DNA from 4 places in the Sporosarcina sp. P7 genome. Region 1 is predicted to be linked to each of the others. Evidence: riboswitches for the same ligand, from Rfam matches in the RefSeq annotation. Region 1 holds a riboswitch; each other region holds the start of a gene.
What was found. A riboswitch is a leader RNA that binds a small molecule or an ion and turns the genes downstream of it on or off. The one in region 1 is predicted to bind thiamine pyrophosphate.
Positions count from the first base shown of each region.

Region 2: it holds a riboswitch for thiamine pyrophosphate, as region 1 does, so the genes downstream of both, thiC (phosphomethylpyrimidine synthase ThiC) here and tenA (thiaminase II) in region 1, are expected to answer to the same signal.
Region 3: it holds a riboswitch for thiamine pyrophosphate, as region 1 does, so the genes downstream of both, CSV60_RS13880 (ABC transporter ATP-binding protein) here and tenA (thiaminase II) in region 1, are expected to answer to the same signal.
Region 4: it holds a riboswitch for thiamine pyrophosphate, as region 1 does, so the genes downstream of both, CSV60_RS04825 (thiamine phosphate synthase) here and tenA (thiaminase II) in region 1, are expected to answer to the same signal.

Region 1 covers NZ_PDZF01000001.1:214,046-222,000, forward strand. The annotation lists gene CSV60_RS01145 (Mrp/NBP35 family ATP-binding protein) at 1-97, opposite strand, end outside; gene CSV60_RS01150 (N-acetylmuramoyl-L-alanine amidase) at 174-887, opposite strand; gene CSV60_RS01155 (rhodanese-like domain-containing protein) at 1,279-1,581, opposite strand; gene CSV60_RS01160 (hypothetical protein) at 1,660-2,343, opposite strand; gene hpaB (4-hydroxyphenylacetate 3-monooxygenase, oxygenase component) at 2,406-3,845, shown strand; gene CSV60_RS01170 (nitric oxide synthase oxygenase) at 3,928-4,689, shown strand; gene CSV60_RS01175 (DUF3889 domain-containing protein) at 4,733-5,116, opposite strand; gene tenA (thiaminase II) at 5,165-5,860, opposite strand; TPP riboswitch at 5,951-6,052, opposite strand; gene CSV60_RS01185 (YheE family protein) at 6,217-6,654, opposite strand; gene CSV60_RS01190 (urease accessory protein UreD) at 7,276-7,955, opposite strand, start outside.
Region 2 covers NZ_PDZF01000004.1:188,825-196,779, reverse strand. The annotation lists gene CSV60_RS06400 (aldo/keto reductase) at 1-823, shown strand, start outside; gene thiC (phosphomethylpyrimidine synthase ThiC) at 1,229-3,001, opposite strand; TPP riboswitch at 3,121-3,238, opposite strand; gene CSV60_RS06390 (calcium/sodium antiporter) at 3,618-4,571, shown strand; gene CSV60_RS06385 (response regulator transcription factor) at 4,712-5,206, opposite strand; gene CSV60_RS06380 (cupin domain-containing protein) at 5,430-5,960, shown strand; gene CSV60_RS06375 (NAD(P)/FAD-dependent oxidoreductase) at 6,225-7,220, shown strand; gene CSV60_RS06370 (2-oxoacid:acceptor oxidoreductase subunit alpha) at 7,376-7,955, shown strand, end outside.
Region 3 covers NZ_PDZF01000017.1:493-8,447, forward strand. The annotation lists gene CSV60_RS13860 (GRAM domain-containing protein) at 1-231, shown strand, start outside; gene CSV60_RS13865 (DEAD/DEAH box helicase) at 372-2,621, shown strand; gene CSV60_RS13870 (YhgE/Pip family protein) at 2,730-5,786, opposite strand; gene CSV60_RS13875 (TetR/AcrR family transcriptional regulator) at 5,826-6,395, opposite strand; TPP riboswitch at 6,556-6,653, shown strand; gene CSV60_RS13880 (ABC transporter ATP-binding protein) at 6,738-7,508, shown strand; gene CSV60_RS13885 (ABC transporter permease) at 7,505-7,955, shown strand, end outside.
Region 4 covers NZ_PDZF01000003.1:114,013-121,967, reverse strand. The annotation lists gene CSV60_RS04845 (phosphoribosylaminoimidazolesuccinocarboxamide synthase) at 172-852, opposite strand; gene CSV60_RS04840 (heavy-metal-associated domain-containing protein) at 1,018-1,239, shown strand; gene CSV60_RS04835 (heavy metal translocating P-type ATPase) at 1,255-3,156, shown strand; gene CSV60_RS04830 (Crp/Fnr family transcriptional regulator) at 3,134-3,823, shown strand; TPP riboswitch at 3,881-3,989, shown strand; gene CSV60_RS04825 (thiamine phosphate synthase) at 4,060-4,659, shown strand; gene thiS (sulfur carrier protein ThiS) at 4,646-4,849, shown strand; gene CSV60_RS04815 (thiazole synthase) at 4,846-5,619, shown strand; gene CSV60_RS04810 (ThiF family adenylyltransferase) at 5,616-6,632, shown strand; gene CSV60_RS04805 (ABC transporter ATP-binding protein) at 6,888-7,586, opposite strand; gene CSV60_RS04800 (ABC transporter permease) at 7,590-7,955, opposite strand, start outside.

The DNA of each region.
Region 1 (7,955 bases):
TTACACCCACAATACCATTCGTTTCTGCCAATGTTTTATGTAAAAACGGATCTTCCAATGCGCCAATCAGTTCACGGACTTGTTGTTCATTAATCACATGTAACACTCCTTACTGAATTCATTCACTCCTTTTTAGTATATCATATTCCCTATTCACCCAACCGTCATATGCATTATTGCTCTTCAGCAAGTTGATATTTTACAATTCCATCTACAATCGCCGCTGCTATTTTTTTCTGATACGATTTATTTGCCAACAATTTTCTTTCTTCCGGATTGGATAGGAAGCCTGTTTCTACTAATACAGCTGGAACCGGTACTTTTTTCAACAAGTAGACTCCTGTGATTTTCATCGCTTCCCGTTCGGTATTTTTCAACTGATCACGCAGTTCAAATTGGATGGAAGTCGCTAGTTGCTTACCATCAGGATGGCCGCCCGGATGATAAAATACTTGCGCCCCTCTCCAACGTTCTTCTGGAATTGCGTTAACGTGTACGCTGATAAACATGTCCGGCTTTGATTCTACTGCCATGCTTTCACGTAGTTTCAAGTCTGCAAACTTTCTGCTTCTCAACGAAGTGAACGTCTCGGAGGGTGCATGTTCTGCAACTGCATCGCCGCTTTTCTCCCTAGTCATTTCAACAGTTGCTCCTTTTTTCTTCAATAGTTTACTTACTTCATGAGAAATGTTTAACGTAATATCTTTTTCAATGAGTTCACCTGCCGAAGCACCTCCGTCTTCCCCACCATGTCCAGGATCAATGAGAATGCTTACCCCACCGAGTTCTGAGGGCAGAAAAAAGCCACGATCGGATGCTTTGACGCCGTATAACACTCCACCTAATGAGAAAATGATTAGCATCACTGCCACAAGCCACTTTTTCATACAGACACCGCCTTTTTCTTTCACTATACGCTTGGTCTTTTCAGGTTATGTCTATCTAGTACATGACGGGAAGTTTAGAGTTGATAATTAATTGGATTAAGCTAAGCTACAGATTGGTATCTGCGAGGGCAAAGGCATCGTTACACTAAGCTTAGGAAGATTCACAGGACTTCAATCCGCTCTAGCTGATACCCACTTTCCTTATACTTCTTTCCCTACATTAGAACTGTGAGATCTGTTAGCGAATGACGTTTTTTTGGAAATACAAGCAAAGCGATAAGCGTGTGTATACCATGGAGTTAGCAAACACTACTCCGTACAGACGAAAGTGCGCACAAAAAAGCTGTCGTAAGAAGTTTTTCACTTCTTACGACAGCTTTGGATTCGTATATTATTTTGTTTGACCTTCCCACGCTAGCATGCCGCCTACCATGTTTGTTACATCAAAGCCTTCGTCAGCCATAAGCTCTTGCGCACGACCGCTTCTGCCGCCTGAACGGCATACGAGAATGTAAGGTATTTCAGCATTCAAGTCATGCATTTCGACTGGCAGATTACCGAGGGCGATGTGTTCTGCGCCTGGAATCATACCTTCCGCTACCTCGTCATCCTCGCGTACATCGATGATATTCAATTCTTTACCACTTTCTAGTTGCTCTTGTACTTCTTTTGCAGTTAATTCTTTTAAAGTCATGAATGATATCCTCCCAAGTGTTTAATGTACCCTTATTCTATCTTGCTAGGTTGAGCATTGTCTATTTAAATGAACTAATTAGTATTGCTGTAATTCTTTCGTAGTATGTCCACGGTTTTCCCATAATCTAGTCGTATCCGCTACTGCGACAATCGCAGGGATATAGCGCTCGGATTCTTTAATAGTCAGCTCCAGACGGGATATAAATGAGGACAGTTCCATCATGAAGTCACCGCCACTTACTTGCAAATTATATACTAATTCTGAGACTTCTGCGTCTACATCCAATTGATCACCGAAATCCTCTTTTAACATATTTTTCACTAGTAATTGCTCGGGCGTTTCTTGTACATACTCCTCGTCAATGAAACACAATAATTCTTCTCTTCCAGGTATATAATACGGCTTTCTAGCTGCGTTTTGTCTTAGGTTGTCCTTCTCGGCTTCTTCGCTTGTCGCTTCAGCTACAAATTCGTTTGATTGAATATAGACGAAGCTCTCCTCTAGTTTCTCTTTCACTCGCTTAGTTTGCAATAATCTTTCCACTTCATCCAATGAAATCTTCTCTTCATTTTGATCATTGTAAATCTCCATTACTTTTTCAATAGGCACAATCCCATATAGATTTGTGCACGCCACAATATACTTCATTACCATTTCTTTATTCAACATACACACGCCTTTCGCTGATCTGGATACATTCCCTATGTACTCTTTCTGTATTATATCAAAACTATTACCTATTGTTCTGCCTGAGAACATTTTGATCATCCTTGAAGGTTTCATAATATACTATACCAACTAGAAAATTCAGGAGGAATGGTATGGGTGCTATAAATGGCAACGAGTTTGTGCGTAGAATAAATGAGCAGGACGCGGAGATTTGGCTAGATGGACAGCAATTAAAAGGACCTATTTCTAAACATCCAGCCTTTAGAGGGCTTATTGAAACAAAGGCTTCTCTGTATAATTTACAATTATCACCTGCACATAAGGCTCTCATGACATACGCCTCACCAGTCACAAACGAGCCAATTGGACTTTCTTACTTACAACCGAAAACTAAAATGGATTTGCAGAAACGAAGAGTTATGACAGAAGAATGGGCAAGACTTTCCTGTGGCTTACTTGGTAGAAGTCCAGATTACCTCAATACTGTGATTATGAGCTTTGCCTCTTCTTCCCCTCACTTGCTCGGCAAAGAAAACTGTTTTCCAGAACATATTCAAGCGCTGTATGAACGTGCGCGAGAAGAAGATCTATCTTTTACTCACACCTTTATTACACCGCAGGTCAACCGATCACAGAATGCCTTTAATACGTCAGATGAACCGATCTCCGCGAAGATTGTAGGCAAGACATCTGAAGGGCTCATCATTAAAGGAGCAAGGCTACTAGCCACACAGGGCGGCGTGACGGATGAAGTGTTGGTGTTCAGCACGCCTTCATTTCTTGGGGATCCTGATGAAGCTTTCGCCTTTTCCATTCCTTCCAGTACAGAAGGTTTACGTTTTCTTTGCAGGGAATCATTTGTAGGCGGGAATTCTACGTTTAATTACCCACTGAGTTCACGGTTTGAAGAGATGGATGCTATAGTTGTTTTCGATAATGTTCTCGTCCCGTGGAAGCGTGTATTCTTTCATCACAATAAGGAAGTAGCTTCAGAATTTTTCTCAATGAGTTCATTTCATCCATTTGCTACCCATCAAGTCATTACGAGACAGATCGTCAAGACGGAGTTCATATTAAATTTGGCAGAGCAACTCGTCCAAACGATTAATATAGCGGAATATCTCCACATTCAAGAGAAATTGTCTGAAATAATTATAGGGCTCGAAACGATGAAAGCCTTGCGAGATAAATCCGAAGCCGATGCATTACCCGATCAATGGGGTTATATGTGTCCAAGTGCGATACCACTTCAAATAGCTAGCAATATTTTCCCAAAAGTCTATCCGCGTTTTAGTGAAATCATTCAGCTAATTGGAGCGAGTGGGATGGTTGCGCTACCTACCGATAAGGATTTTCATTCGGCTATTCAACCTGATCTCACAAAGTACCTACAAGGTGCTACGAAAACCGCGTTAGAACGTGTACAACTATTTCGGTTGGCTTGGGATTTGACGATGAGTTCGTTCGGCACAAGACAAACGCAATATGAACGGTATTTCTTCGGTGATCCAGTTCGCTTATCAGGACATCTATACCGATCCTATCCAAAAGACGCAGGACAAGAAATGATACGCCGTTTACTCTCAGATTAAATGAAAAGTCAGTAATTTGCCGAAATTATGTCAGCTCATCGTATTTGCCAGATGCTACACCTTGTATATGGAGTTGACGATTATGGTGCTATCTGTAAATAGAATTGAGCTATTTCAAGAAGCAGTCCAGTTTATTCACAGTTGTTATGATGAACTAGGACTTTCACGAGAAGAACAAATCAACATTGGTGACTCTACATCCATTGAAATGACTAAGTTATGTGAAAGCCTTGGTTGGCAAGGAGCCAAAACACCTTTTGATGTACTACCGCTTGTCATTCAAGAGTATGGGAAATCTCCGCGGCTTTTTGAATTGCCAAAGTCGTTAGTAAAAGAGGTACCTATCAGTCATTCCGAAATCAAAGGAATTTCTGAGTTGCATACAAAATGGTATGCTGTTCCGATCATTTCCAATATGCGTCTTGATATCGGTGGAATTGAACATCCCATGGCACCATTTAACGGCTGGTATATGGGTACGGAAATTGGAGCGCGTAATCTTGCAGATGCGGACCGTTATAATATTTTGCCGTCTGTCGCCAAACGGATGGACCTTAACACGAAATCCAATCGATCTCTTTGGATAGACAAAGCACTTGTAGAGTTGAATATAGCCGTTCTACATTCCTACCAGCAAGAAGGCGTCACACTTGTTGATCATCATACCGCAGCTAAACAATTCAAATCGTTCGAAAAGAAAGAGCAAAGTGCAGGAAGAAAAGTGACAGGTAACTCGGTATGGCTCATTCCACCACTATCACCCGCCGCTACCCATGTCTATCACAAACGGTTTGCCAATGACATTATCACTCCCAATTTCTTTTATCAAAGAGATCCCGAATAAACCAACGCCCCTACACCATGTTATATGGTCTAGGGGCATTGGCTTATTGAACAGGTATTTCTTGAAAATCGATGCGAATAAATTTACCTGTTTCAGCTGAATAGGTGACAGTCACTATTACACCGAATTCCCGCTCTTCCTCTTTTAACCAAAGCTGAAATTTCTCCACGCCCGTAACTTTTTTTGAGTCGGTTGCGATATGCAAATAATCCTTGATATCTGCATGAGGATATTTGAGCATCGTTTGTTTGATCGCAAGCCTTGACCATTTGGCGTATGCCGGTACTTCCACTTTACTAAGTGCAGCAGCTGACTCATCACTAGTACCCGACCCACTTGTCAATAAAACTCCAAGTGCCAAACCTATTTTTGCAAAGATGGCGCACACCTCCTTTAGGAATAGCATGCGCTGTTTATATCCATTCAATTCTAAATGAAATACATCCAACTTAAATAGTCGGACGTTTCTTTTATATTAATTTGTAATCATCTGTCCTTCATGCATACCAGGCCACATTTGCTTCGTGTAGGCCATGTCCCAGAACATATACTCATATCGAGTCGTATTAAGGAAGATCTCCTCTAACCTCACTAATTCTGATTCAGGCTTGCCTTCTGCAGTTTCGTCCATTAATTCTAAGCACCAAGTAGCCAACTCGCCAAAGTCTTCCGATGAATACATGCGAATCCAGTCACCATACAATGGATGTTCCAGCGCACCAGGCAATTCCGAAAGCTCTTTGCCGATCTCCCAGTAGCTCCACGCACACGGCAATAATGCAGCGACAACTTCCGCTAGAGAGCCGTTTTGACTTACATGTAGCATATAGTGCGTGTACGCTAGGACAATTGGAGACGGCTGAGCATTCTCGAGCTCTTCCTCGGTAATGCCAAAGCGTGCTGCATATTGACGGTGAAGTTCCATTTCAGTGTGTAGTGTACCGTTAAGCAATGCAGCAAATTTACCCATCGTCTCTACATCCGTAGCCTTCATCGTGCCCACAGCAAACACTTTCGCGTAGTCAATTAAATACAAATAGTCTTGCACCATATAAAAACGAAACTTCTCCTGATCCAACAGACCATTTCCAATCTCTTGGACAAACGGGTGACTATGATTCTGTCTCCAAATCGGTAATGTCTTCTCTAATAAACGTTCTGTAAACTTCATGTATACTCTCCCCTTTTTCGTGATAAATGAAAAAGCCACTTCTTGACAAGAAGTGGCGGAGAGACATCACAGAGCACAGAAATAAGCTAAGTAACATCTACACCACTTCCTTACGCCGGTATGAACCGGATCAAGTTAAAGGGTTAAAGCATATGCTTCTCTCAGCTCCACAGAGCACCCCTAGCGGTAACAACTATTTCATTTGTATATTCATTGTAGTCTTAACTTGTCAGAAAGGTCAAACGAATTGAGATTGCACGTAGCCTACATACAACACAGTGATTGGCAGAAGACCTTATGTTTGTCTCACTCAATCGAATACGTTTATTCGGCAGATTTCACGAAGTGTCAATTTGTTATTCTAGATGTTCTTTTAGCTTTTTCTCAACATCTTCTTCTATTTTTTTTACGCGCTCTTCTTCTAGTTTACGTCGTGGTTTAGGATGATACCATTCAATTTTGCCATTAATGAATGTACCTTTAAATTCTTCGCCTTGAATCTTCAATTTAAATGACTGAAGTGGTCGAGTTTGACTTCCGCTATTCGATTGTTCGATCTCAATATCATCCGCTTCACTTCGAATCCCTTGCTCTGATAGAAGTTCCAAAACTTTATCCTCTATGGCAATTACTTCTTCTTCGCCAACATCATGTTTGGGATGTGGATTAAGCCATTGGATTTTACCGTCATGATAGTCACCTTTATACTTACGACCTTCTAAGATGAGCTTAAACTGAATTCGCTCGTACTGCCTGTCTTCAAAAACTTTTTCTGCTTCAAAGTCATCTACCACAGGGAACACCTCCAAAAATAGTATAAAGCCTCTTTTTATAAAATGGCTCATCTTACGTTATCCATAACTACTAATTCAAGCCTTCTAGCCTGAAGTTTAATTACCCATCATTCCTGCTCACGTAAAAATCCTTTAAAAAAATTTAAACTCTAATATAACTTAGCAATAGGTTGTTGTCAAATCCATTAATATTCTACTATGCTTTATATCATTCGAATATATGGTCCAAACACCGTAAGTCGTAGCGAACTTACTTCCCGTACACTCTATTACATCTTCACTCACTACCAGGCGGAAGATCAACTTCACACATGTGTAACAACTTTATTGCAGCCTTTAATAATTACCGTGAATGTTGAACCAATACACGCAAAGACTGCTATACATTCTATTGACTTGACGGACATGGTTAATCCTACGAATGACACACCACGTATGTATAATAATACCCTAATTTTTGTGTTTCAATCATTTGAACAGTGACAAAGTTGTTTGAACAAACTGCAGAATATATACGGAATAATTTAGCCTTCTTTATTACTTTCCATGCATATTAATTTCTGCAGTAATAGCATAACGGACAGAAAATGCCCAACAACTCATTGAATTGTCGGGCATTTTCTAGTACTTCCTTAAAAAACTTGGTTTCATTTGATCCCATTCTTCGCTAATTACGTGGTGGCAGACTGAAATAATTCGCTCTACGACTTGTGTATAGTTTGCCAAAATGCGTATAGTGAAGCCGGGAACGGCAAGCTTAGACAATCCGAATGCAAATTCTCCAGCCTCTTGTTGAAGAGTTTCATATAATCGATCCAATAGAGCATCATTCGTTTTTTCTCCAACGACAATTAAGGAACCCAAATGTGTGTATCCTTCCATAAAGCCTAACTCATTCATATTTTGTGACGCTGGATGAAGTTTTATATGGTCAAAGACAACAAGTTGACCTTCCATATAAATCTCGGTTTTCAAACGGAGCATGTCATAGCTGAATTTTTCTCCTTCCGGCGACCAGCCCGGAGTCAAAATTTCAGCATACAGCAAAGTTGCTCCTTTTTCCATGTATATACTATTTTTTTGATAGCAACTGGCATCTTTGTATGCAATAAGTGCATCCGGTAAGTACTCTAGATAACTATCCTTCTTCATACGAATGACTGTTTCTTGATAGACTTGCTCGGTCGGTGTTCTATATACTTTCGTCGCTGACTGGGTCGTCAACGTCAGCATCGCTCGTTCACCAAGCGTGACTTTCATTTGATACCGATCTCCATCTAAATAGCCACCGCCAGGATTCA
Region 2 (7,955 bases), on a different contig from region 1:
GAATGATGGAACGAGCCTTCCTTCAATTGGTTTTGGAACCGTGAAAGTAAAAGGTGCGCAAGGTGTGGTCAGTACGTTAACAGCGATCGAAGCGGGATACAGACTGATTGACACATCAACGAATTATAATAATGAAGGAATGGTAGGGGAAGCTATTCGGCGATCATCTGTACCTAGAGAAGAATTGATGATCAGTTCCAAACTTCCTGGTGCTTCACATGATTACGAACGAGCGATTCTGATGATTCAAGAGTCACTGTATCGTATCGGAATCGACTACTTTGATAAGTACTTGATTCATTGGCCACTTCCAAAACAAGATCGATACGTAGAAGCGTGGCAAGCGTTAGTCGATGCGCAGAAGTTCGGACTGATTAAGACAATAGGTGTATCTAATTTCTTACCAGAACATCTGGAGCGTATCATTGACACAACTGGTGTAACGCCGGCTACCAATCAAATTGAACGCCATCCGTATTTTACTAATAACGAACTAGTGGAATACAATAAAAGCCGCGGCATTGTAACGGAGGCATGGAGTCCTTTAGGGCGCGAATTAAACGACGTGTTAGAAAATGAAACGATTGTATCTATCGCGAAAAAATACAATAAAGAACCCGCGCAAATTATTATTCGTTGGAACTTACAGAATGAAGTCTTAACAGTCGTGAAATCATCTACTTACGACCATCAAAAAGCAAACCTTGATGTATTCGATTTTGAATTGACAGAAGAAGATATTCGACAAATTGACTCTTTAGATAAAGGCGAAGCGGGAAGAATAGAAGGGCAGCATCCGAACGAATATGAAGAATTTGATTAAAAATTAATAAGTTCAATAATCCGGATACCTTCAATCGTATAATCAGCGTACAACACTTTGAATTTCTAAAGAAATCAATTTAAATCCCCGTCAAAAAATGACCCACCTCGATCCACATTACAAAGTGGCGAGGTGGGTTTTGTTGTTTTTTATTTTACTAACAATTTTTCTAGGAGACACAAAGAGCACAAAGGCTCTTTTTGAATGGCAGAACATCTATTAATAATGAACACTCTCTATTTTCAAGCATTTCAAGCATTTCCTATAGGTGAAGGTTTCGGTATATTCGTGTATACACTGTGCTTGCAAGAGTGCCAATTGTTCTTCTAATTGATGTAGGTTTCGACGTTTTACAGTAATCTGCTGAATTAACTGTTCAGTTGTCATTACTCCATTCACTCCTTATTAAAGATAGATTTCAGCACCGGATTTTTTGAATTCTTTAGCTTTCTCTTTCATGCCATTTTCTATTGCAAGCTTCTCTTCTAAACTGTTTTCATCCGCATATTTTCTAATGTCGTGTGAAATTCGCATACTGCAAAACTTCGGCCCACACATCGAACAGAAGTGGGCGATCTTTGCTCCTTCGGCCGGCAATGTTTCATCATGATATTCCATCGCGCGTTCGGGATCTAAACTTAAATTAAATTGATCTCTCCAACGGAATTCAAAACGGGCTTTTGATAATGCATCGTCCCGTTTGTATGCTTCGGGATGACCTTTTGCCAAATCAGCTGCATGTGCTGCAATTTTATACGTGATGACGCCTTCACGCACATCCTCTTTATTTGGTAGACCGAGATGCTCTTTAGGCGTTACATAACATAACATCGCGGTCCCGAACCAACCGATCATAGCCGCACCAATGGCAGAAGTGATATGGTCATAAGCAGGAGCAATATCTGTCGTCAAAGGACCCAGTGTATAGAAAGGGGCTTCTTGACAAATCTCCATTTGCTTATCCATGTTCTCCTTGATTAAATGCATTGGCACATGTCCAGGACCTTCTACCATGACTTGTACATCATGGGACCAAGCAATTTTCGTTAGTTCTCCAAGTGTTTCAAGTTCAGCGAATTGGGCCTCGTCATTGGCATCCGCGATAGAGCCTGGACGTAATCCGTCTCCTAACGAAAAAGCAATATCGTATTGTTTCATAATTTCACATATATCTTCAAAGTGTGTGTACAGGAAACTTTCTGTATGATGCAACATACACCACTGGGCCATAATAGAACCACCTCGTGAGACAATGCCAGTCACACGATTAATCGTCATGGGAATATAACGAAGTAGAACACCCGCATGAATGGTAAAGTAACTGACACCTTGCTCTGCCTGTTCAATCAACGTGTCACGGAATACTTCCCATGAGAGATCCTCCACTTTGCCGTTAACTTTTTCCAACGCTTGATATAACGGAACCGTTCCCACTGGGACAGGCGAGTTGCGGATAATCCATTCACGTGTTGTGTGAATGTTCTTTCCAGTTGATAAATCCATGATATTATCTGCACCCCAACGTGTAGCCCAGGTCATCTTTTCCACTTCTTCAGCAATGGATGAGGAGACAGCAGAATTACCGATATTCGCATTAATTTTCACATGGAATTTACTGCCGATAATCATCGGTTCCACTTCTGGGTGGTTAATATTCGACGGAATAATGGCTCGGCCTCGCGCAACTTCCTCCCGTACAAGTTCAGGCGTTACATTTTCACGAATAGCAACGAACTCCATCTCAGGTGTTATAATTCCTTTGCGTGCATAATGCATTTGTGTAACATTCTTGCCACTTTTTGCTCGTAATGGTTTGCGTTTCAACAATGGAAATTCTGTGTCGTTTTGCATTTGTTCCATGGAACGATACCCGTTATCCCGCGGCTTCACTTGTCTGCCTTCATATTCTTCCACGTCATTTCGTTCTACTATCCAGTTCTTCTTGATATTCGGAAGTCCTTTTTTAATATCAACTGTATAACCAGCTTCCGTATATTTACCGCTTGTATCGTAGACACGAAAAGGTTCATTCGGTATTTCGCCTTGATCAGTTACAGTGGATGATAGCTCAATTTCGCGCATCGGTACGAGTATGTCTGGACGACTACCTCGTACATAAATCTTTCGACTTGCCGGAAAGCATTCATGGATATGAATTTCTTCTTTCTTCTCTTGCATTTTGTCATCGTCTCCTTTTGAGGTTTGACCATGACTCGATTCAAGTAAAGGGAATCGGCAACAAAAAAGACCAGTTCCGTAGATAGGACCTGGTCTTCAAAGCGCAAAAATACGCGTCGCTGATAAAATGAAAACTTCCCTACGCTGGTACGAGCCAGATCAGGTCCAAAGAGTCCGGAATGCGTATACTATCATTCCATCTCAGTCCAATAACGTTGGACACCCCTAGTTATAGTATTTAATTGTGTGAACAGGAATAGTCTACCATATAATTAGCTGTTTTTAAAGAGTTAGTATACTTTTGATTTCCATAACACTCAAAAAAGTAGATTCTAATGAGAAATGAATATCTTTGTATGACTTGAAGGATGCATTAGCAGTGATGACGTGAGATAATCAAAAGTGAATAAACAAAGAAGGAAAGATCGTTGTAGTGGAGCTAACGTCGTATAAAATATTAGCGATTGAGAACAATGAAACCTATGGGTATATAAAATCAAATTCCTATGGTGTTATGGGTCATTGTGAATGTAACAAGTCGCATCATATGTGCAGTAATTGGACAAAATATTTTATCGACTAGAAATTTCATTCCCTTGGAGGAGGTAATCAATAAATGTCCTATATTTTATTAATAATTGGATTTATATTATTAATAAAAGGAGCCGATTATTTCGTAGATGGCTCTTCAAATATTGCAAGGCTACTGCAAATTCCCCCTATTTTGATCGGGCTAACCATTGTAGCGCTCGGAACTAGCTCACCAGAAGCGACGGTCAGTATTATTGCGGCGATGGGTGGAAATGCAGACGTCGCAGTGGGGAACGTAGTGGGAAGTAATATTTTCAACATCACCATCGTGGTCGGAATAGCAGCATTCCTATTTCCATTGAAAGTACAGAGCGAAACCATTCGGAAAGAAATTCCGTTCACTTTACTGGCAGGTATTGTCATGTTGGTGTTGATGAGTGATATGGCACTTCAAGGCTTCAGCAGCAATGTGCTCACGCGCGGCGATGGAATCATTTTCCTGCTATTCCTTTCGATCTTTATGTACTATGTGATTGAACTCGGCCTTCGAAGCCGTCAAAATTCCACATTTACACAAGCTACTGAGAACGTGAAATGGGGAAAGAATATACTAATTACCTTGGTCGGGCTCGCAGCGATTATTTTCGGCGGAGATTTGGTTGTCGATCATGCTACGAAGATCGCTTATTCTCTTGGCATGAGTGAAGCATTGGTCGGCCTTACTATCATCGCCATCGGTACATCTCTACCTGAATTGGTTACGTCGATTTCAGCGGCTTTGAAAAAAGAAAGTGAAATCGCTTTGGGGAACATCGTCGGAAGCAATATTTTCAATATCCTGTTTGTTCTCGGGGCTTCCTCTGTCATTACGCCGATCGCGGTGAACGATAAAGTATTTAGTGACGTTGTCATTATGCTTGTATTGACCTTAGTATTGTTGCTATTTGCTAGAACTGGCTTCAAAATTGGTAAGCGTGAAGGTTTGATGCTAGCTGTAACATACGTCGTGTATCTAGTGTATGTTATTTTACGTAATTAAGAAAAACACCTCGGTCTATCCTCGGCACAGATCAATAACAAAAGGCTACTCTCCATTCGTGGAAGTAGCCTTTTCTATCTTTATTGCGCGATATGCAGCATAAAAGTTATGATCGATAACTATAAATTGAAAAGCTCTCGTTATCTCCACTTATAGCCGATCCCCCAAACCGTCAACAAAATCTCTTCGATAGGAAAATTGGATTTCCTCAACTTATCCCGTAGATTTCGAATATGAGAATCGACTGTCCGGACTTCTGTAAACGTGTCGTATTCCCAAGCTACTTGAAGCAAGTCTTCCCGTGTGAACGTTCGATTTGGCCGGTTCATCATCGCTTCTATGATATAGAATTTCTTTAACGTTAGACGTACTTCATGCGTGTCATATAGGATGGAATAGGATTCCAAGTCAAGAGGAAATGGGCCTTCTTGAATAGTCTTTGGTTGATTTTCTTCCTCTGTACGTCGTAATGCCACACGTACTCTTGCTGTGAGTTCGCGTTCGTCAAATGGTTTCGTAATATAATCATCCGCACCTTGGTCGAGTCCTTTCACCACATCTGATTTATCGGATCGAGCAGCACGAGATGTACATCCTCCATCCAAGTGAATAACTGCGGTTTCAAACGGATTCACCAGCCACAAATGCCGTCACACAATCTTCGGATAATGTTCGATCTTTTCATAGCATCTCATTAATCACCAAGTTAATTATTAGAAGATTTGAAATTTTGTGTTGACAATGAATTTATTTAGAAGTATGATATGACCATATAGAAACATTGTTTTCTATATAAAACAGGAGACTTCTTTGAATAAGCGTTTTCGTCAAGAGGTCTAAAATAGGGAGGAAGAAAACATGGAGTTCACAACAGTAGAGGATTTTGAAAAGAAATATATTGCGAGATTGGGAGATAGAAAGTTGGACTGGAACGTTTTAAAGTTCCAAGAAGAATTAGATCCGAGATATCGCCGTGCACAAATGCGCTATATTGGACGTGGTGCAACAGCAAACAAAGATTCAAATGTAATTGAAGCAAACAACTTCACATTAAGCACGATGGTTTTACCAGCTGGTTCAATTGGTCCATTGCACTTACACTCAGACGTAGAAGAAGTGTTCTTCATTTTGGAAGGTGAAATGACGGTCCTTTTGGAGTATGAAGGAAAAGAGTATGAGATAAAAATGAATAAGCGCGACTGTGTCAGCGTACCACCCGGCATTCAGCGTGGTATCCGCAACGATGGAAAAGAAGATGCGATGATGCTTGTTATGCTAGGTGCGGCAAAACCACAACTACCGACTTATCCAGAAGGCAGCGAACTTGAAAAGATTCGCATTGAGCGTGCGAAAGAAAGAGAAGCGATTGTTGCGCAGGCAGACCGCTAATTTATCGATGGATCAACTGATCTTCAATCAAAAAATATTTTTGCACAGAATGTAGAGGCGTCTACCATAGAAGACTTTCATCTCTAAAAGTGACAAAATGATAGCGCTTTAATTATCCAGTTTAGCAGGTCATCCAAACTCTAGATGACTTGCGTTCTTAATCTGGATGCAATTACGCCTCGGCGTAATTGATTACATAGTTTCATATTTTACTTAACGGTAGAGGTGCATCGACATCAATCGAAGGAAAGTGAGGAATTTAAAATGAAAATCGATGAGAAAGTATACGACATTACAATAATTGGAGGTGGCCCTGCTGGGTTGTTTACTGCATTCTATGGAGGAATGCGGGAAGCTAGTGTGAAGATTATAGAAAGTTTACCTCAGTTAGGTGGCCAGTTGTCAGTACTCTATCCGGAAAAGTATATTTACGATATTGCTGGATTGCCGAAAGTCCGTGCCCAAGAATTGATCGATAATTTAAAGGAACAAGTGAATATGTTCCCAACGACAATCTGCTTGGAGCAAGCTGTACAAACGGTGGAAAGTCAAGAAGACGGGATTTTTAAACTCCAAACGAATCAAGAAATTCATTTTTCAAAGACGATCATTATTACGGCAGGGAACGGAGCATTTGCAGCTCGTCGCTTAGGGATTGAAGGCGCGGAGCAATTCGAAGGGAAAAACCTTCATTATTTCATTGACAACTTAAATAGGTTTACGGATAAAGAAGTGGCAGTATGTGGCGGGGGAGACTCGGCGGTCGACTGGGCATTGATGCTCGAACCGATTGCGAAAAAAGTTACCATCATCCATCGACGCGATAAATTCCGCGCTCACGAACATAGCGTGGAAAATTTGAAAAAATCCAGTGTGGAAATCAAAACCCCTTATGTTCCGTCTGAACTGATCGGAGATGAAGGTGGTATTAAACAAATCGTCATCGAAGAGCCTAAAACTGAAAACTGTGAAGTGATTGATGTCGATGACTTTATCGTCAACTATGGATTCGTTTCCGCGCTCGGTCCAATTAAAGATTGGGGATTGGAGATTGAGAAAAATTGCATAATCGTTAACAATAAAATGGAAACGAACATTCCTGGCATTTATGCTGTGGGTGACATTGCAACGTATGAAGGGAAAGTAAAACTGATTGCCACCGGATTCGGTGAGGCACCGGTCGCAGTTAGTAATGCAAAGCAGTACATTGACCCGAATGTACGTTTACAACCGAAACATAGTACGGCAATCTTTGCATAAAGTTTTACGATAATATATATGTTGAAGTTATTTTGGCTATAACTATCGGCTTACTGTCCGAATTGCTATCTATCGTAATTTTATCGACAAAAATCAGCGGTTGAATGTTAACTTATATGATTTTAACAGTAACCGTGCTAAAAGGGGCAGATTTCATGAAAACAGATCTTTCGTGGAAAGTGGGAGGACAGCAAGGGGAAGGAATTGAAAGTACGGGTGAGATTTTCTCCAAAACTCTGAACCGGCTCGGTTTTTATTTATATGGATATCGCCACTTTTCATCTAGAATTAAAGGTGGTCATACGAACAATAAAATTCGCGTTAGTACTGAAAAAGTCCAGGCAGTTGCCGATAATTTAGACATACTTCTTGCATTCGATCAAGAAACGATTGATCTAAACTATCATGAATTACATGAAAAAGGTGTTATCATTGCTGATACGAAATTTAAACCAGTGAAGCCGGAAGACTCGAAGGCTGAAATATATCCTGTTCCATTTACTGATATCGCTTCCGACCTCGGCACTTCTTTGATGAAAAATATGGTAGCGATCGGTGCTACTTGTGCCGTTATGAATTTGGAGGTTGAGGATTTCTCTGTTGTTATCGAAGAGATATTTAATAGAAAAGGCGGAGATATGGTTCAGAAAAATATGAAGGCTATCCAAGAAGGGTATATGTATATGCAAAAAAGCCTTGGAGAAAAAGCCTCAACTTTATATCTTGCAAAGGCTG
Region 3 (7,955 bases), on a different contig from region 1:
ACCAATCAGCGTTTCATCTTCCAGCCACGCAATATGCATTTTCAACGAGATGTTTTGGAATTCGATATTGCCGACATCAATAATATTGACTCCTCCTACGTGTTAGGCATTGTGCCGAACGGAATTACCGTCGAGTTAAAAGATGGAACTCTGCATACATTTGTTTTTGAGAGTTCACTATTTGTGAAGAAGTGCGATGAGATTATCAAGACGGTTTGGGATTTGATGTGAGAAGTGTGTTTCTACATGTTTTGTAAATCAAATACAATTTAAATAAAATGAATATTGAGAATCCTCTTGTGTTCGCCCTGTCTTTATTAGTACACTAAGTATAACGAATCACTGAATTGAATTATAAGAGGTGCATAGTTATGAAGATATCTGAACAGGAAATGAATCTAGAACTAGAAAAACTTCAGACTGAGAATAAGTACTTAAAAATGATAGTACAAAATTATTTGCCAGAACTTCAAATAAAACAATCTAATAGTTTAATTACCAATACTTCAACAGCACAACAAAAAGTTCAATTATTTCAAAGTGTATTTCGGGGTAGAACAGATGTATATGCAACTAGATGGAAGTTGGAGGATGGTAAGAGCGGATATTCACCAGTTCGTCGGAATAAGGCCAATACCCCTCTGACAGATCAAACCATTTATGATCATTTAAGTGGTAAGCACATTGTTGGTCTATATCCCTTGTTAGTAGATAACTCTTGTTGGTTTCTTGTTTTAGACTTTGATAAAAAGAATTGGCAGGATGATGTACTTGCATTCGTAAATGTTTGTAGAAGTATTCGGCTTCCTTTTAGCATTGAAAGATCCCGCTCTGGCAATGGAGCGCATGTATGGTTCTTCTTTTCAGAAGCCTTACCTTCCTCATTAGCTCGCACTCTTGGCAAAGCATTGATTGCACATGCGGATAAGAAAACATCTACTGAGCTAGATTCCTTTGATCGTTTATTTCCAAGTCAGGATTCTCTTGCAAATACTAGAAGCCTAGGAAACCTAATCGCTCTACCGCTACAACGCTATGCCCGAGACCTTGGCAATAGCGTTTTTGTTGATGAAGTCTTTCAACCATTTGAAGATCAATGGCTTTATTTATCTTGTTTAAATAAGGTGGATAAGAACATGGTTTACAAATACCTTCAGTTACTAAAAGTTCAAATTCCCTCTAATAAAGCTACTGGATATCCAACTACCGTAACAGCCATTAAGAAGAACGGTATTCATTTCAAATTAGAAGAACTTTCTGATGCACTTACATCACAACTCGAAAGTTTAGCTTCATTTGGGAACCCGGAGTATTTTAAAGCAAAAGCAAAAAGACTGTCGACGTATACCATACCTTCGGTGATTGACTGTTTCGATAAAACTACTTCTCATTTAATTCTTCCAAGAGGATGTGAGCAGGCAATCCAGGAATTAATGTCTTCTAAGGGAATTGAATTAGATTGGATAGATGAACGCTTTGCAGGAAGCCCTATAAAAACAGATTTCAATGGCACCTTATCATCACAACAGGTAGATGCACTTCAACAATTGCAAGCACATGATGGCGGTGTCTTAGCAGCCGCCACTGGATTTGGAAAAACCGTAACAGCAGCTGCTCTTATCGCTGAACAAAAAGTTAATACCCTTATCATAGTGAACCGTAAACAGTTACTAAATCAATGGATTGATCAGCTCTCCCTGTTTCTAGACTCACCCCGTAAGGAAATAGGCCAATTTGGCGGTGGAAAACGGATGCCTACAGGAAAAATTGATGTAGCCACCATACAAACATTAACCTCTAACGGAATTGATCCTATTATCACTCAATACGGTCAAATTATTATAGATGAATGCCATCATCTATCAGCTTATACTTCTGAACAATTAATGAAGATGGTTCGAGCAAAGTATGTATATGGCCTTACAGCCACACCAGCTCGTAAAGATGGACTTCACCCAATAATTACGATGCAATGTGGTCCAATTTTATATAAAACAGATGCTAAAGAACAAGCACTCATTCGCCCTTTTCATCATCTTATCTTTGAAAGAAGAACCTCTTATAAAACTACATCTGAAAATGTACAGCAAATGTACAATGAAATTGCAGAAGATACTAAGCGAAATGGACTTATTTTCGAAGACGTGCTTTTAGCATTGGAAGAAGGTAGGACGCCATTAATTCTGACCGAAAGAATAAGCCATGTTAATATACTTCACAGTATGTTTAAGGGATTCGCAAAAAACATTATAGTTCTTTCGGGAGAACTCTCTAAAAAAGAACAAAAGAAGGCATTAAATCTTCTCCGTGATTTATCAAGCGAAGAAGAACTCTTAATTATAGCGACAGGAAAATATATAGGTGAAGGATTTGATTTTCCTCGATTAGATGCGCTGTTCCTAACTATGCCGATCTCTTGGAAAGGTTTATTGACCCAATACGTAGGACGGTTACATCGCAACCACTCTACTAAACAAGAAGTACGCGTATACGATTATATTGACCAGAAAGTTCATGCCCTTATAAACATGGCCAAAAAGCGTTCAAAAGGCTTTAGGGATATGGGGTATGTTAATGGAGCGTGTGAGAATAGTAATTCGGAGCAAATGAAGCTATTTTAATGCAATAGTTTCGGAATATCCATTTAATTGAGACTCCAAAATCTAATTACACACGAATAGACTGTACAAAAAGTTAGTAAAACCACTTTCTGTACAGTCTTCATTCCATCACATCACAATATTACTTTCCTTCGCCTTCTTCATAAACTTATCACTCGATTTATTGAAAAACTTTTTCAATCCAAGCCCCACACCAAGCGCTATCGCGAAGTAGATGAGCAAATAAAGGATTTGTTTTAACGCTACTGCCCAGATGATTCCACCGATGGATTCACGCAATAAGGTGATCGCATGCGTGAATGGCATAAATGCAGATATCTGTTGGAAGAACTCTGGTGCCATCTGGATCGGGAATGTCCCCCCTGATGCACCGAGTTGCATGACCATTAAAATGATCGCGATGACTTTCCCGGTGTTACCGAATACGGACACGAGTGTGTAGACGATCGTAACGAATACGACGCTGATCAGTACACCGAATAATACAAATGGCAGCTTGTTGACGACGTAGACATTCATAATGAATAACTCACCAAGCGTGACGATCAACGATTGAATCGTGCCAATCCCAGCGAATATAATTAATCGCCCAAGATAGGTTTGATAGTTTTTGAATTGTGTCTTCTCTCGGATGTCGACTTTCAATGTAGACACCATCAACAACGCACCGACCCACAATGAAAGTGTCGTGTAAAACGGGCTCATGGCTGAACCGTAGTTTGGAATCGGATATAACGCATGTTCATTCAAGACGACCGGTTCAGCCAGAAACTTACTGACGCCTGTTGGATCCGTTGAAAGAATATCTAATAACCTATCTAAGTCTCCGTTTTCTTCTAACTTACGAATCTTTTCTGCCATCGTTTCAATGGTTTCACGTGCTTCTGGGAAGAGTTGTTGCGCTTTCGCCAAATCTGTTTTCCCAAGCGCCACGCCTTCCTCTGCTTTTTCAAGCGCAGTGCGCAGTCGTGGAATCCGTCCATTTACTTCATCCAGTACATCGGACACATCATACAATGCATTCGTTGCATCACGGATCGCGGATTTATACTTTCTTGTCAAATCACTATTGACGAAATCGATAGCTTCTCCAACCGAACGATCCAATTCTCCAGATACACGATCGACTTCAGCTAAATGCTTTTTGCCATTCGCTTTCGATTCATTGATTCGACCCACTAAACCGTCAACGGATGAATGGGCAGATGACAGGCTGTCTTGAACCGTTTTGATTCGTTCGATTTCATTGGACAGTTTATCCGAATTAATGAATTTCTCAAGATCCGTTAATCCATTTTGGATGGAGCCAATTGCCGAAAGTCCATTATCGATTCGGCCGACCATCGTTTGAAGTACACCGATCGTCACCTTCGGATCTTCCGCTGTTTCTAGCAATCCTGCAAGCTTCTCATCAATTTCTGTCTTCGAGGCTTGAAGTTCATTGAACCGATCGCGTAGTCCTTCGTCGAAAGTTTGTAGTTGTGCCATAGCATCTTGAATTGCATTTTGGCTATTCGTATTGAATTGATTGCGTGCATCGACAATCTTCTGCTGGCTTGCCTGTAGCTGTCCGTTTAGTTGATTCAACAACTCGAGGCTCGGTTTCTCCCCTTTAGTAATAGCGGCTTGCACTTTATCAATGGCCTGTTTGGTCGACGATAATTGATCCCGTAATGCGATGAATTTTTGTTGCAAACCGACAAGTTTGTCATTGCCTGTCACTTTACTTGCCGCTTCTAAAACAGAAATGACGGTATCCATTTTACCAATCTGACTTTCTATCGCAGTGGACATAGTGTCGAGTTGCTCCTGGTATTTACTGAAGTCAATGGATTCACGCTTACCGATTAAGCTTTGAACGACTTTCTGCGCATTGCTGTTTACTTCAGTCGCGCGATCTAATACGCTCGTCATATTTACGGAAAGCTCATTCAACTGCTTCATTAGCTTTTGAGTTTGCGGTGATAATACATTTTCGTAATTGCCTTTAATTTTTTCCATATCTTCAGCGAGTTTGTCAGACAGCGCTTGTGTTTGCGTAATTAAATCAGTCGCCGGATTGGTGCCATTCTGCAAAGTGGAAATGATCGTTTCCAAATTCTTTTTCAGACGGTTTAAATCTGTGACGCTATCATTCAAAGTACTTTGCAAATCTTTAATATTCGTAGAGTCTTTAAGATTCTGGTCTTGTTTTTTCAAATAATCGTAAATATCATCTAAACGCGCATTCGTATCTTCCAACTTGCCTTGCTTATCACGTAGCGAATCGACAAGACGATCGACATCTTCCCCTTTGCCTGACAGCTCGCTCGTCAAATTAGGTACTTTGCGAAATGCCGTCTGTGCACTCTCCAGGTTAGACGTAATGACGCGCAACGTGTGATCCACAGCCTTTTCATTCTCTTGCAACTTATTGATCAAGCGTGCGTTCAACTTTTTCGCATTGGCATGCACGGCATCGACATCGTCCAGTACGACATCTACGCGGTCGATAGATGAATCGGCAAAATCCAAGCCTTTATCTACCATCTGTAATTTTGAATAAATTTCAGGAATGTCATATTCCAATTGATAAATTACATCTCGTAGTTTTTCGATATTCACTCGATTTCCTTCAAGTTCTACTCCGAGATGATTGAATACCTTGAGGACTGCTTCATTCGCTTGTTCGACGAATGTTTTGTCGATATTTTCTACAATAGCAGACGCACCTTTGCCCGCTACTTTCGGAGAAATCGCATTGATTTTTTCATTAATATAATAATCCAATGATGGCTTTTTCATATCATCGGTTACGATACTGCTTAAATTCTCTGAGAAGTCTTCCGGAATGATGATCGCAGCATAGTAATCACCGTGTTTCACGCCTTTTAACGCTTCATCTTTCGTTACAAACTGCCAGCCAAGATCGTCGTTCTTAGTCAGCGAGACGAGGACTTCATCCCCGACATTGAATTCCTTATCCTCGATTTTCGCACCTACGTCTTCACTGACGATCGCGACTTCTACGCCTTTCGTATTGGAGTAGGGATCCCACGAGGCGAGGATGTTCATCCAAGCATAAAGGGAAGGTAGAAACGCAATGGCCGCAATGACAATGAGCGCAGCTTTATTCTTGAAGATATTCCGGAGATCCCGTCTGACTATGAACCGAATTTTATTCATCTAGTATAAACCCTCACTCTATATTCCGTCATGCGCACGTCATACTAACAAACTGGAGAAAATTGTATGGTTCAACACGTCCGTGATTTGCTTCTCCGTCAGCTGGTCATCGTGCGTTTTCGACCAATCGTTAACTAGTGCTACATATGATTTGAATAAAAGATATGCAATTAACTCGCTATCACATGGCTTCAATTCACCTTTTGCGATACCGCGATCAATCTTTCCAGCAATGAAATTCACTATTTCCTTCTCAATAGTAGTTAACACATCTCCTACAGCAGGTGTGCGCAACTCTTTCTCTTCTTCTATCAGTTTAATGAATAACTGATGCGTCTCGCGAAATTTCAGCAACTGCATAATACGCGCATGGGCATTCTCTTGAAAAGACGCTCCTTCTATCGCTGTCCGTTCAGAAATATCTTTCATTTCTTCAACCATTTTCCACACAATCGAATGAAATAATTCCTCTTTGTTTGAGAAAAACGTATAGATTGTACCCTTCCCTACATTCGCAATCTTCGCTACCTGATCCATCGTCGTCGCTTTATAGCCAAACATCGAAAATGATTTTTCAGCCGCCAATATGATTTCTTCTCTGCGATCCATGATGACACTCCCTTTAAAAGTGACCGAAATACCATTCCGGTCTGTTAGTCATTATATTACATAGATGACCAATTAAATGCAAGAGGTTTGCGGATTGTTACTAGAATAATTACTAAATTGAAGTTGACTACTTTACTAGACTATGTAACGATAAGAGTTGGATAAACACTAGGGGTGCTTTTGCTGAGAAAGGCGTTCGCCTTAACCCTTGAACCTGCACTAGATAATGCTAGCGGAGGGAAGTGGACATATGACGGATTTTGTCCGTACTATGCAACCGCTTCGCACAGAGAAGTGGTTTTTTTGTGTGAATTTTTTGAAGAAATGAGAAGTGGTAAGAATATGGTGAATAAAGTTTTAGAGTTTATGAATGTCTCTTTTCATTATCAAGCAACGAAAGCTTCGAAACCAACTGTTATTTTCGATCAAGTTAACTGGCACGTTAAAGAAGGCGAATTCGTTAGCATCATTGGACCAAGCGGGTATGGTAAAAGCACGTTATTCCGACTCATCACCGGCCTTGAGAACCCTGACAGTGGGAAGATTTCATTGAACGGAGAAGTGGCAACGAAGCGGTTAGGCAAAGTCGGCTATATGCCGCAGCAAGACTTACTCATGCCATGGCGAACGATTCTAGAAAATGTTCAATTACCAGTAGAACTTCAAGGACATAAACCTTCTTCCGATGAAATCATCCAGTTACTCGCTGACTTCGGACTAGTTGGAGAAGAAAACGCCTACCCTGGAAACTTATCCGGTGGGATGCGACAACGTGTTTCCTTTTTGCGAACGATCCTGACTGGCTCAAATATTTTATTATTGGACGAGCCATTCAGCGCACTCGATGCGATCACGCGGCTGACGATGCAAGAGTGGTTGATCGATCAATGGCAGAAACTCGATAAAACCATTGTCTTCATCACACATGATATCGACGAAGCCTTATTTCTATCCGATCGCATCTTTGTACTTGCTGAAAAGCCGGTGCAGACAATTCGCGAAGTCGTCGTGCCTCTCAGCCGACCACGCACGACGCGGGACTTGGCACGACCCGAACTGATGGAACTGAAAGAGCAACTGATTAGCGAGCTTCGTTCGGAGGCGCGGCTATGAAGAAGATGACTTCGTATAGTTGGTCGATACTTTTCGTCGCAATCGTACTTAGCGTATGGGAAATCGCAGCACGTCTTTACGACAAAAGCTTCCTCTTCCCGTCCCCTTCAGCAATTCTGATCAGATTATGGGAGCTGAAAACGGAGCTGTTTATCCACCACTTACCTCCGACTGCTTTAACTATTTTGATCGGCTTATCGATTTCGATCATCATCGGATCCACACTGGCGATTGCGATGTATAGTAAGAAGCCAATTGAGCAAGCGTTTTACCCAATTCTCATCGCGTCGCAAACGATTCCTGTCATTGCGCTCGCACCGATTTTTGTCTTATGGTTCGGCTACAGCATTTGGAGTAAAGTCGCGGTCACCGTCCTCATTACATTTTTCCCGATAACCGTCAGCGTGTTCGACGGCTTACGCTCGTCGGATAAAAACTTACGCGAAT
Region 4 (7,955 bases), on a different contig from region 1:
GGTGTCACCTCTGACACTGGTTGCTATTATAGGGAACCATGAAAACGTTGTCAACAGTAAATATATCATTTTATTTATTTGATTAAAAAGTAAAGTCCCGCTAAGTCAGTCAGCGTATAGCTTGAGAGAACATATAAAAAACCGGAAACATTTTTCGTTTCCGGTTGAGTTTTATGAAAATAATATCTTTTCTAATTCCATTGGTTCAATATATGTATCGCCTCGATAAACGCGCATATTGCCTCCTGAAATTTCATCGATCAACATGATGTTTCGCTGTGGATCACGACCGAATTCCAATTTGATATCATATAGTTCTAAACCTTTTTCCGCCATCTCTGATCGCACTACTTCAGAAATCTGCTGGGTTAATTCTTTCAGTACTGCATATTCTTCATGCGTCAAAATGTGAAGTTGTGCCAAAGCATCTTCTGAAATGGGTGGATCTTGACGTTCATCATCTTTTAGTGTCACTTCCACGAAAGCATCGAGTACTTGTCCTTCTTCAGCATATGCACCGAATCTGCGTAAGAAACTTCCGACCGCACGGTATCGACAAATCACTTCTAATCCTTTACCAAAGACCGTAGCAGGCTTCACCGTCATCGTCACTTCATCCAGATCGGCATCGATGTAATGCGTCGGTACGTTTTGCTCCTCCAATTTCTCGAAAAAGTATTTCGTCATGCGAAGTCCAGACTTCCCAGCACCCTCAATCGTCAGTCCTACTGTGTTGGCACCTGGATCAAATACACCATCTTCCCCTGTTACATCATCCTTGAATTTTAATAGCACGTGGCCATCTTCCAAGCGGTAGACGTCTTTCGTTTTACCAGAATAGGTTAATTTCATCCGTACGATTCTCCTCTATTCATAAATGTGTACTACTTATTCAGTATAAAGCACTTTGACGAGAAGAAAAAGTATTGTTTGACAAAAGTTGATGGGCGTCAAGGTCATTTTCACAAAATATTCTTATACTTAAGTTAACAAATACACAAGAAGAGGATGAGATCAATGAAAAAAGTCGTATTTTTAATGGAACCATTCAGTTGCCCGTCATGTATCAAGAAAATTGAAGGCGCTCTATCCCGAGCTAAAGGCGTACAGCAAGTAAAAGTATTATTCCACTCAAGTAAAGTTCGGGTCGAGTTTGATGAATCTATCGTAGAAGCCAATGAATTGCAGGAGTTGATTGTAAAACTCGGATATCCAGTTCTCAATCAAAAAGTCTCATAAAGAGGAGGTATTCAAATGAATGCAAAACAAACCGTGCGCATCACTTCCCTATCCGCGATTTTACTTGGTGTAGCTATCATCTTGCACTTCGCGGGCTTTCATGATGCGCGTCAGATTACATTAATCGCGGCCACTTTAATCGCGGGTACTCCGATTGCCATAAAAGCTTGGAAAGCTATTCGCATGAAAGCTTTCAGTATTGAACTTCTCGTGACAATTGCGGTAATCGGTGCGCTATTTATTGGTGAGTATGTAGAATCCGCTGCAGTTACGTTCTTATTTTTATTCGGAGCGCTACTTGAAATTCGTACAATGGAGAAAACTCGCTCGTCCCTCAAGGCCCTTATTGATCTGGCACCACTAGAAGCAAGTGTCTTTCGGGATGGTAAAATCATGACAATCGCTGTTGATGAGGTAGTAGTCGGTGACCGGGTAATCGTTCGCTCAGGAGAACAAGTGCCAGTTGACGGACCGATTGTTACAGGCAATGCTTCTATAAATGAAGCAGCCATCACGGGAGAATCTGTACCGGCAGCCAAATCGCTAGACGACCAGGTGTTCAGTGGTACATTAGTAGACAACGGATATATCGAAATAATGGCAGAACGCGTAGGTGACGATACAGCATTTGCTCGTATTATCGAGCTAGTCGAAGAAGCACAGGAAGCCAAGTCGAAAACGCAAAAATTCCTTGAACGATTCGCCAACATCTATACACCTTCCATTGTCGTCTTATCGATGATCGTCTATCTGTTCACACGCAACATCGAAATGACATTAACCTTCCTCGTCATCGCTTGCCCTGGCGCTCTTGTCATTTCCGCTCCCGTTTCTATCGTAGCGGGAATCGGTAATGGTGCCCGACATGGTGTGCTCATTAAAGGTGGCGACGTGATGGAACAATTGGCGAAAATCGACACAGTCGTCTTTGACAAAACAGGCACATTGACCAAAGGACGTCCAGAGGTAACTGATATCCATAGTTGGGGTATCGAAAAAGAAGAGCTACTGCGCCTCACTGCAGAAGTTGAACTATTGTCCGAACACCATCTCGGTCAAACGATTGTCCGCGAAGCAAAGAAGCGCTTGATTGGCTTGACACATCAAGCACGTGACGCAAACGTTATGAAAGGCAACGGCATTCTTGCTGAAGTAGACGGCAAGCAACTCGCAGCCGGCAACCGAAAACTGATGGCCTCGCAAGGTATACCTATTTCTAGTGACGTGGAAGCTTATGCATCTAAGCGGGAAAAGGCAGGTAATACGGCCGTGTTCGTCAGCATTCATGGAAAGATCGCAGGTATTATTTCCATAGCGGATCAAATCCGTCCGGAAGCACAGGCTGCTTTGGCCAAATTACGAAGAAGCGGTATCAAACAAATGATTATGCTAACTGGCGACAATGTCCACACTGCCCGTCTCGTCGGTCAACAACTTGGTCTTGATAGTGTCCACGCGGAGCTTTTACCTGAAGATAAAGTCGCCGCTGTTCAAAAGCTGAAAAAACGAGGACATCGTGTAGCCATGGCCGGTGACGGGATCAACGATGCGCCTGCGATCGCCACGGCGGACATTGGGCTTGCCATGGGCAAAGGCGGAACAGACATTTCCATGGAAACAGCTGATATCGTCTTGATGGCGGACCGGCTTGATCAATTCGCCCATGCCTATGCATTATCGAAAGCGACTGTCCATAACATGAAACAAAACACATTCTTTGCGGTAGGCACAGTCTTCCTCCTGTTGGCCGGTGTACTGTTAGGTAAAGTGTTCCTAGCATCCGGAATGCTCATTCATGAAGTAAGTGTACTTCTGGTTATATTGAACGCCATTCGATTAATACGCTATACTAGTGACAAACCAGCCAATCGAAATATAAGCGAGGTGAAAGTGAATGAGTCAACAGCCCCACAATAATACGACGGATCAAAATATGTGTGTATCGCTCGTTCCGCTGTTCAATCATTTGGAAAATGAACAGATGAAACACGTGGTAGGACTCGCGCGAAACACTTCGCATCCACGTGGAAAAATTATTTACAATGAAGGCGACTGCTCCGAAGGTTTATATATTTTGCATAAAGGACGAATCAAAGTATACCGCCTTTCAGAAAACGGCAAAGAGCAACTCGTACGAATTTTAGAACCGGGAGATTTCACGGGTGAGCTGTCGTTATTCAACGCCAAACCTCATGACGCCTACGCAGAAACACTTGAACCCGTGGAATTATGTATTATTCAACGTGATCAAATGCAACAACTTCTACAAAAGCATCCTGCGATCTCATTAAAGATGTTAGAGGAGTTCTCCTCTCGCCTCGCTCGAACAGAACAACGAGCGGCGCGGATCGGTATGGAAGCAGCAGAAACGCGTATCGCCATGTATCTAGCTGACTTATCTGAAGAACAACAACAATTGAAAGTCGAATTGCCGATGAGTCGCAAAGACCTCGCCTCCCACCTCGGGACGACACCTGAAACGATTAGTCGAAAACTTAGCGCATTCGAGGAGTCCGGCTGGATTCGCCAGTCCAGCATGAAAACGGTGGATATTCTCGATTTGGATGCTTTATTACTATTATAAAAGAAACTCTTTTCATTCTACTTCATACATGATACGCTAGTTCTGAAAACTTAATATTTTGACCATTAGGGGAATCCTTCACAAGGACTGAGAAAAGAGTGTGGCTCTGAAACCCTTATTACCTGAACAGATTAGCATCTGCGGAGGGAAGTGGCGAGTCGTTCCGTATATATTTCTGTCGACACATCCACCACTTTCCGATTCGGGAAGTGGTTTTTTCTATTGGAGGGGAATGAATGAAGTTACTTGGCGTGACCGACGACTGTCTTTCGATTGATGAACTGACTCTCCACTTGCAGCAGACTGCACATTTTCTAGATGCTATTATTTTGCGGGAGAAGTCCAAGACAGACGAACAACTGACAGATTTGATTACGCGTCTTGCGAATAGTGGATTTCCACTCGAAAAGCTCATTATACATGCCAGACCAGACGTAGCAAGCAGGCTGAATCTCACGAAAGTACAGCTGACTAGCTATGGCATGTCTTTACAGGATGCACATCGGAAATTTCCCAAGCTACAATTCGGGTGCTCGATTCATTCAGTTAAAGAAGCAAAGGAAGCGATGGCAGAAGGAGCAGATTGGCTCTTGTACGGGCATGTTTTCGAGACGAAGTCAAAGCCCGGCCTACCAGCGCGCGGCACGGAAGAATTATTTTCTATCGCAAAGTATAGTTCGATTCCCGTGTATGCAATCGGTGGAATTCAGCCGCATCACTTGCCTGATTTACAGCGAAACAGCGTAGCAGGCGTGGCTGTATTATCCCCTATGCGTTCACTAAAAATCTTACAAAGTTATAGAATAGGAGGCGTGTCTAATAATGAAAAAGATTGATCTGAACGGGAAATCCTATTCGGTCGTTCCGGAAGTAGCAACGATTCAACAGCTACTTGAGCACTTGGGATTGGGTGATCGTATTTTAATTGTGGAGAAAAACAAAGAGGTTTTGCAAAAAGATCACTATGACGCACCGATTATGGATCGGGACCAAATTGAAATTATACATTTTGTAGGAGGCGGATGAAGATGTTAAAAATTGCAGATAAAGAATTCTCTTCGCGGTTATTACTAGGTACAGGGAAATATCCTTCATTTGAAATACAAAAGCAGGCAGTTGCAGTATCAGAAGCAGAAATCCTTACGTTCGCAGTACGACGCATGGATATTTTTGAAGCGTCACAGCCCAATTTTCTAGAGCAATTGGATTTAACTCGCTATACATTACTTCCAAATACTGCAGGTGCAAGTACAGCAGAAGAAGCCGTACATATCGCACGTCTCGCAAAAGCATCAGGACTTTGTGACATGGTGAAAGTTGAAATTATTGGATGCAGCCGTTCATTGCTTCCTGACCCAGTAGAGACATTACGCGCTACTGAAATGCTGCTAGAGGAAGGCTTTATTGTATTGCCTTATACGTCAGACGATGTAGTGCTCGCAAGAAGACTATGCGAATTAGGTGTTCATGCCATCATGCCGGGCGCTGCGCCAATCGGTTCAGGCAGAGGCATTCTAAACCCGCTGAATCTGTCATTGATCATTGAGCAATCGAGTGTCCCCGTCATCATTGACGCCGGTGTCGGCTCTCCAAAAGACGCGGCATTCGCGATGGAACTCGGAGCAGACGGTGTATTGCTGAATACAGCAGTATCGGAAGCGGCTAATCCCGTCATGATGGCAGAAGCAATGAAACTCGCGATTGAAGCAGGACGTCTCGGTTATAAGGCAGGACGTATGCCAGTCCGCGATTACGGCGTAGCAAGCAGTCCAACTGAAGGGCTTGTGACGAATTGACCGGAAAATATTCTCGGCAAGAGCTATTTGCACCTATCGGACCAGTTGGACAACAGCGTATCCGCGAGGCAAAAGTTTTCGTCTTAGGAGCGGGTGCACTCGGTTCTTCCGGAGCGGAAATGCTTGTCCGTGCAGGGGTCGGCGAACTAACGATTGTCGATCGTGATATTTTGGAGTGGAGCAATCTTCATAGACAGCAATTATATACAGAGCAAGATGTCATCGATCAATTGCCGAAAGCGATCACTGCGGAAAGCCGATTGCGCGCAATCAATAGCGATGTGAAAGTTCGTGGAATTGTGGCGGATGTGACACCTGAAAATGTTCTCGACCTATTCGAAGGACATCAGTTCATTCTCGACGGCACAGATAATATCGAAACACGATTATTAGCAAACGACGCAGCGTTACAACTGGGCATTCCCTTCTTCATGGGTGCTTGCGTCGGTAGCTACGGGCTGACGTTTCCTATTGGCGTAAAAGAAGGCTCGCCCTGCTTGCACTGTCTACTCGAAGCGTTACCACCACAGTCTTTAACATGCGATACAGTCGGCGTCATCTCACCAATCGTCGTTACAACGGCTGCCCGTCAAACCGCCGAATTGCTGAAGTGTATAACGGGCGCACCGATGGAACCGCGCCTGGAATCCGTCGATTTATGGACAGGCGAACGTGCTGCAATGGATGTGCACAGTATGAAGAAATCTAGTTGTCCAAGTTGCTCAGACTCCCCTGTCTATCCTTATCTGACTGCTAATGAAGTCATTCGGACTGCTGTGCTGTGCGGACGTGACACCGTGCAACTGTCATGGCCGAAGCACCGACAAGTGGAACTGATACCATTTGCCGAATCCATTCGCGGTATTGTCTCTAATTTAAAGCAAAATCCTTATTTGGTTTCTTGTGAATATAACGCTCATCGACTCGTGTTATTCCGTGATGGGCGGATGTTGGTTCATGGAACGAAGGATATCATGGTTGCACGGAAGATTGTCGCCGGTTTATTGGGATGATGCTTGGTGCTTAGAGCGCTCGCACGTGGGCTATGAGCGATGAACACGGTCGATAGAGCGCTTAACGCGTGGCATAGAGCGCTCGCGCCTAGACTATGAGCGGATAACACGTCGCATTGAGCGCTTAACCCCTGTATAGAGCGCTCCGCCCAATTTTATGAGCATACCCAATAAATCCTCCAATAAAAAAACGCTTCGAAAAGCTGTAAAACAGCCTTCCGAAGCGTTTATTTCATTATTTATTAAGCATTCCGCTCATTCCGTCGAATCCAAAGCCATCTCAGCCGAACTCTCCAACTTCAACACACCATCCGTCATCTTGTACACCTTATCCACGTATTGAATCAACCGTATATCATGCGTCACGACAATGGTCGCTGTCTGATTCGACTTCGTTTCATTACGCAACAACTCCATCACCTCAAACGCCCGATCCGAATCGAGCGAAGCGGTAGGCTCATCCGCCAAAAGAATCGCCGGCTTGCTGAACAACGCTTTAGCAATCGCCACACGCTGCCGTTCACCGCCAGACAAATCAGAAGGATAGTTCTTATGCAACTTGGTAATACCTAAATCCTCGTATAACTTGCGTTGCTCGTCTTTGGTCATATTGTCTTTCTTCACTTTATTTAGCAATTCAAGCTGCTCGTCAACAGTTAGGAACGGTACGAGGTTAGAAGCCTGCAATATAAAACCGATTTCCTGCAAACGGATTTTTGAACGTTGCTTTTCATTTAGCTGCGATAATTCCTTACCGTTAATGATAACTTGACCTTCGCTTGGCGTTTGCAGAGCACCAGCCACCGTCAGGAATGTACTTTTACCTGAACCTGACGGACCGATAATCGCGACCAATTCTCCACGTTCGACTAAGAAGTTGGTCTCCTTCATCGCTTCAACGAGCGTATTGCCTTCACCGAACGTCTTTTTTGCATTTCGTAGTTCCAGTACCATCGTTTACCCTCCTATCGCTTCGAGCGGATCAATTCGGATAATCGTCCAAACCGAAATGACTGCTCCGAGAATTGCCACTACTATTAAGATCAATCCATAAATTATCATGGTAGGTATATCAAACATAATAGGAACTGCATTTGGCAGGAAGCTTCCCGCAAGCAACGTCAGTCCAAATGCCAGGACAACCCCGATCAACGCAAGAATGAATGTCTGTGCGACAACGGATCTAGCCAAATAGGCGCTGGAAATTCCCTGCGCTTTCATCAGACCGAACATGCTGATTTTCTGTACGGTCAATACGTATAAGAAAATGGCAACGATTGCCGCTGAAATGACAAACAGGAAGTAAATCATATACACTAACGT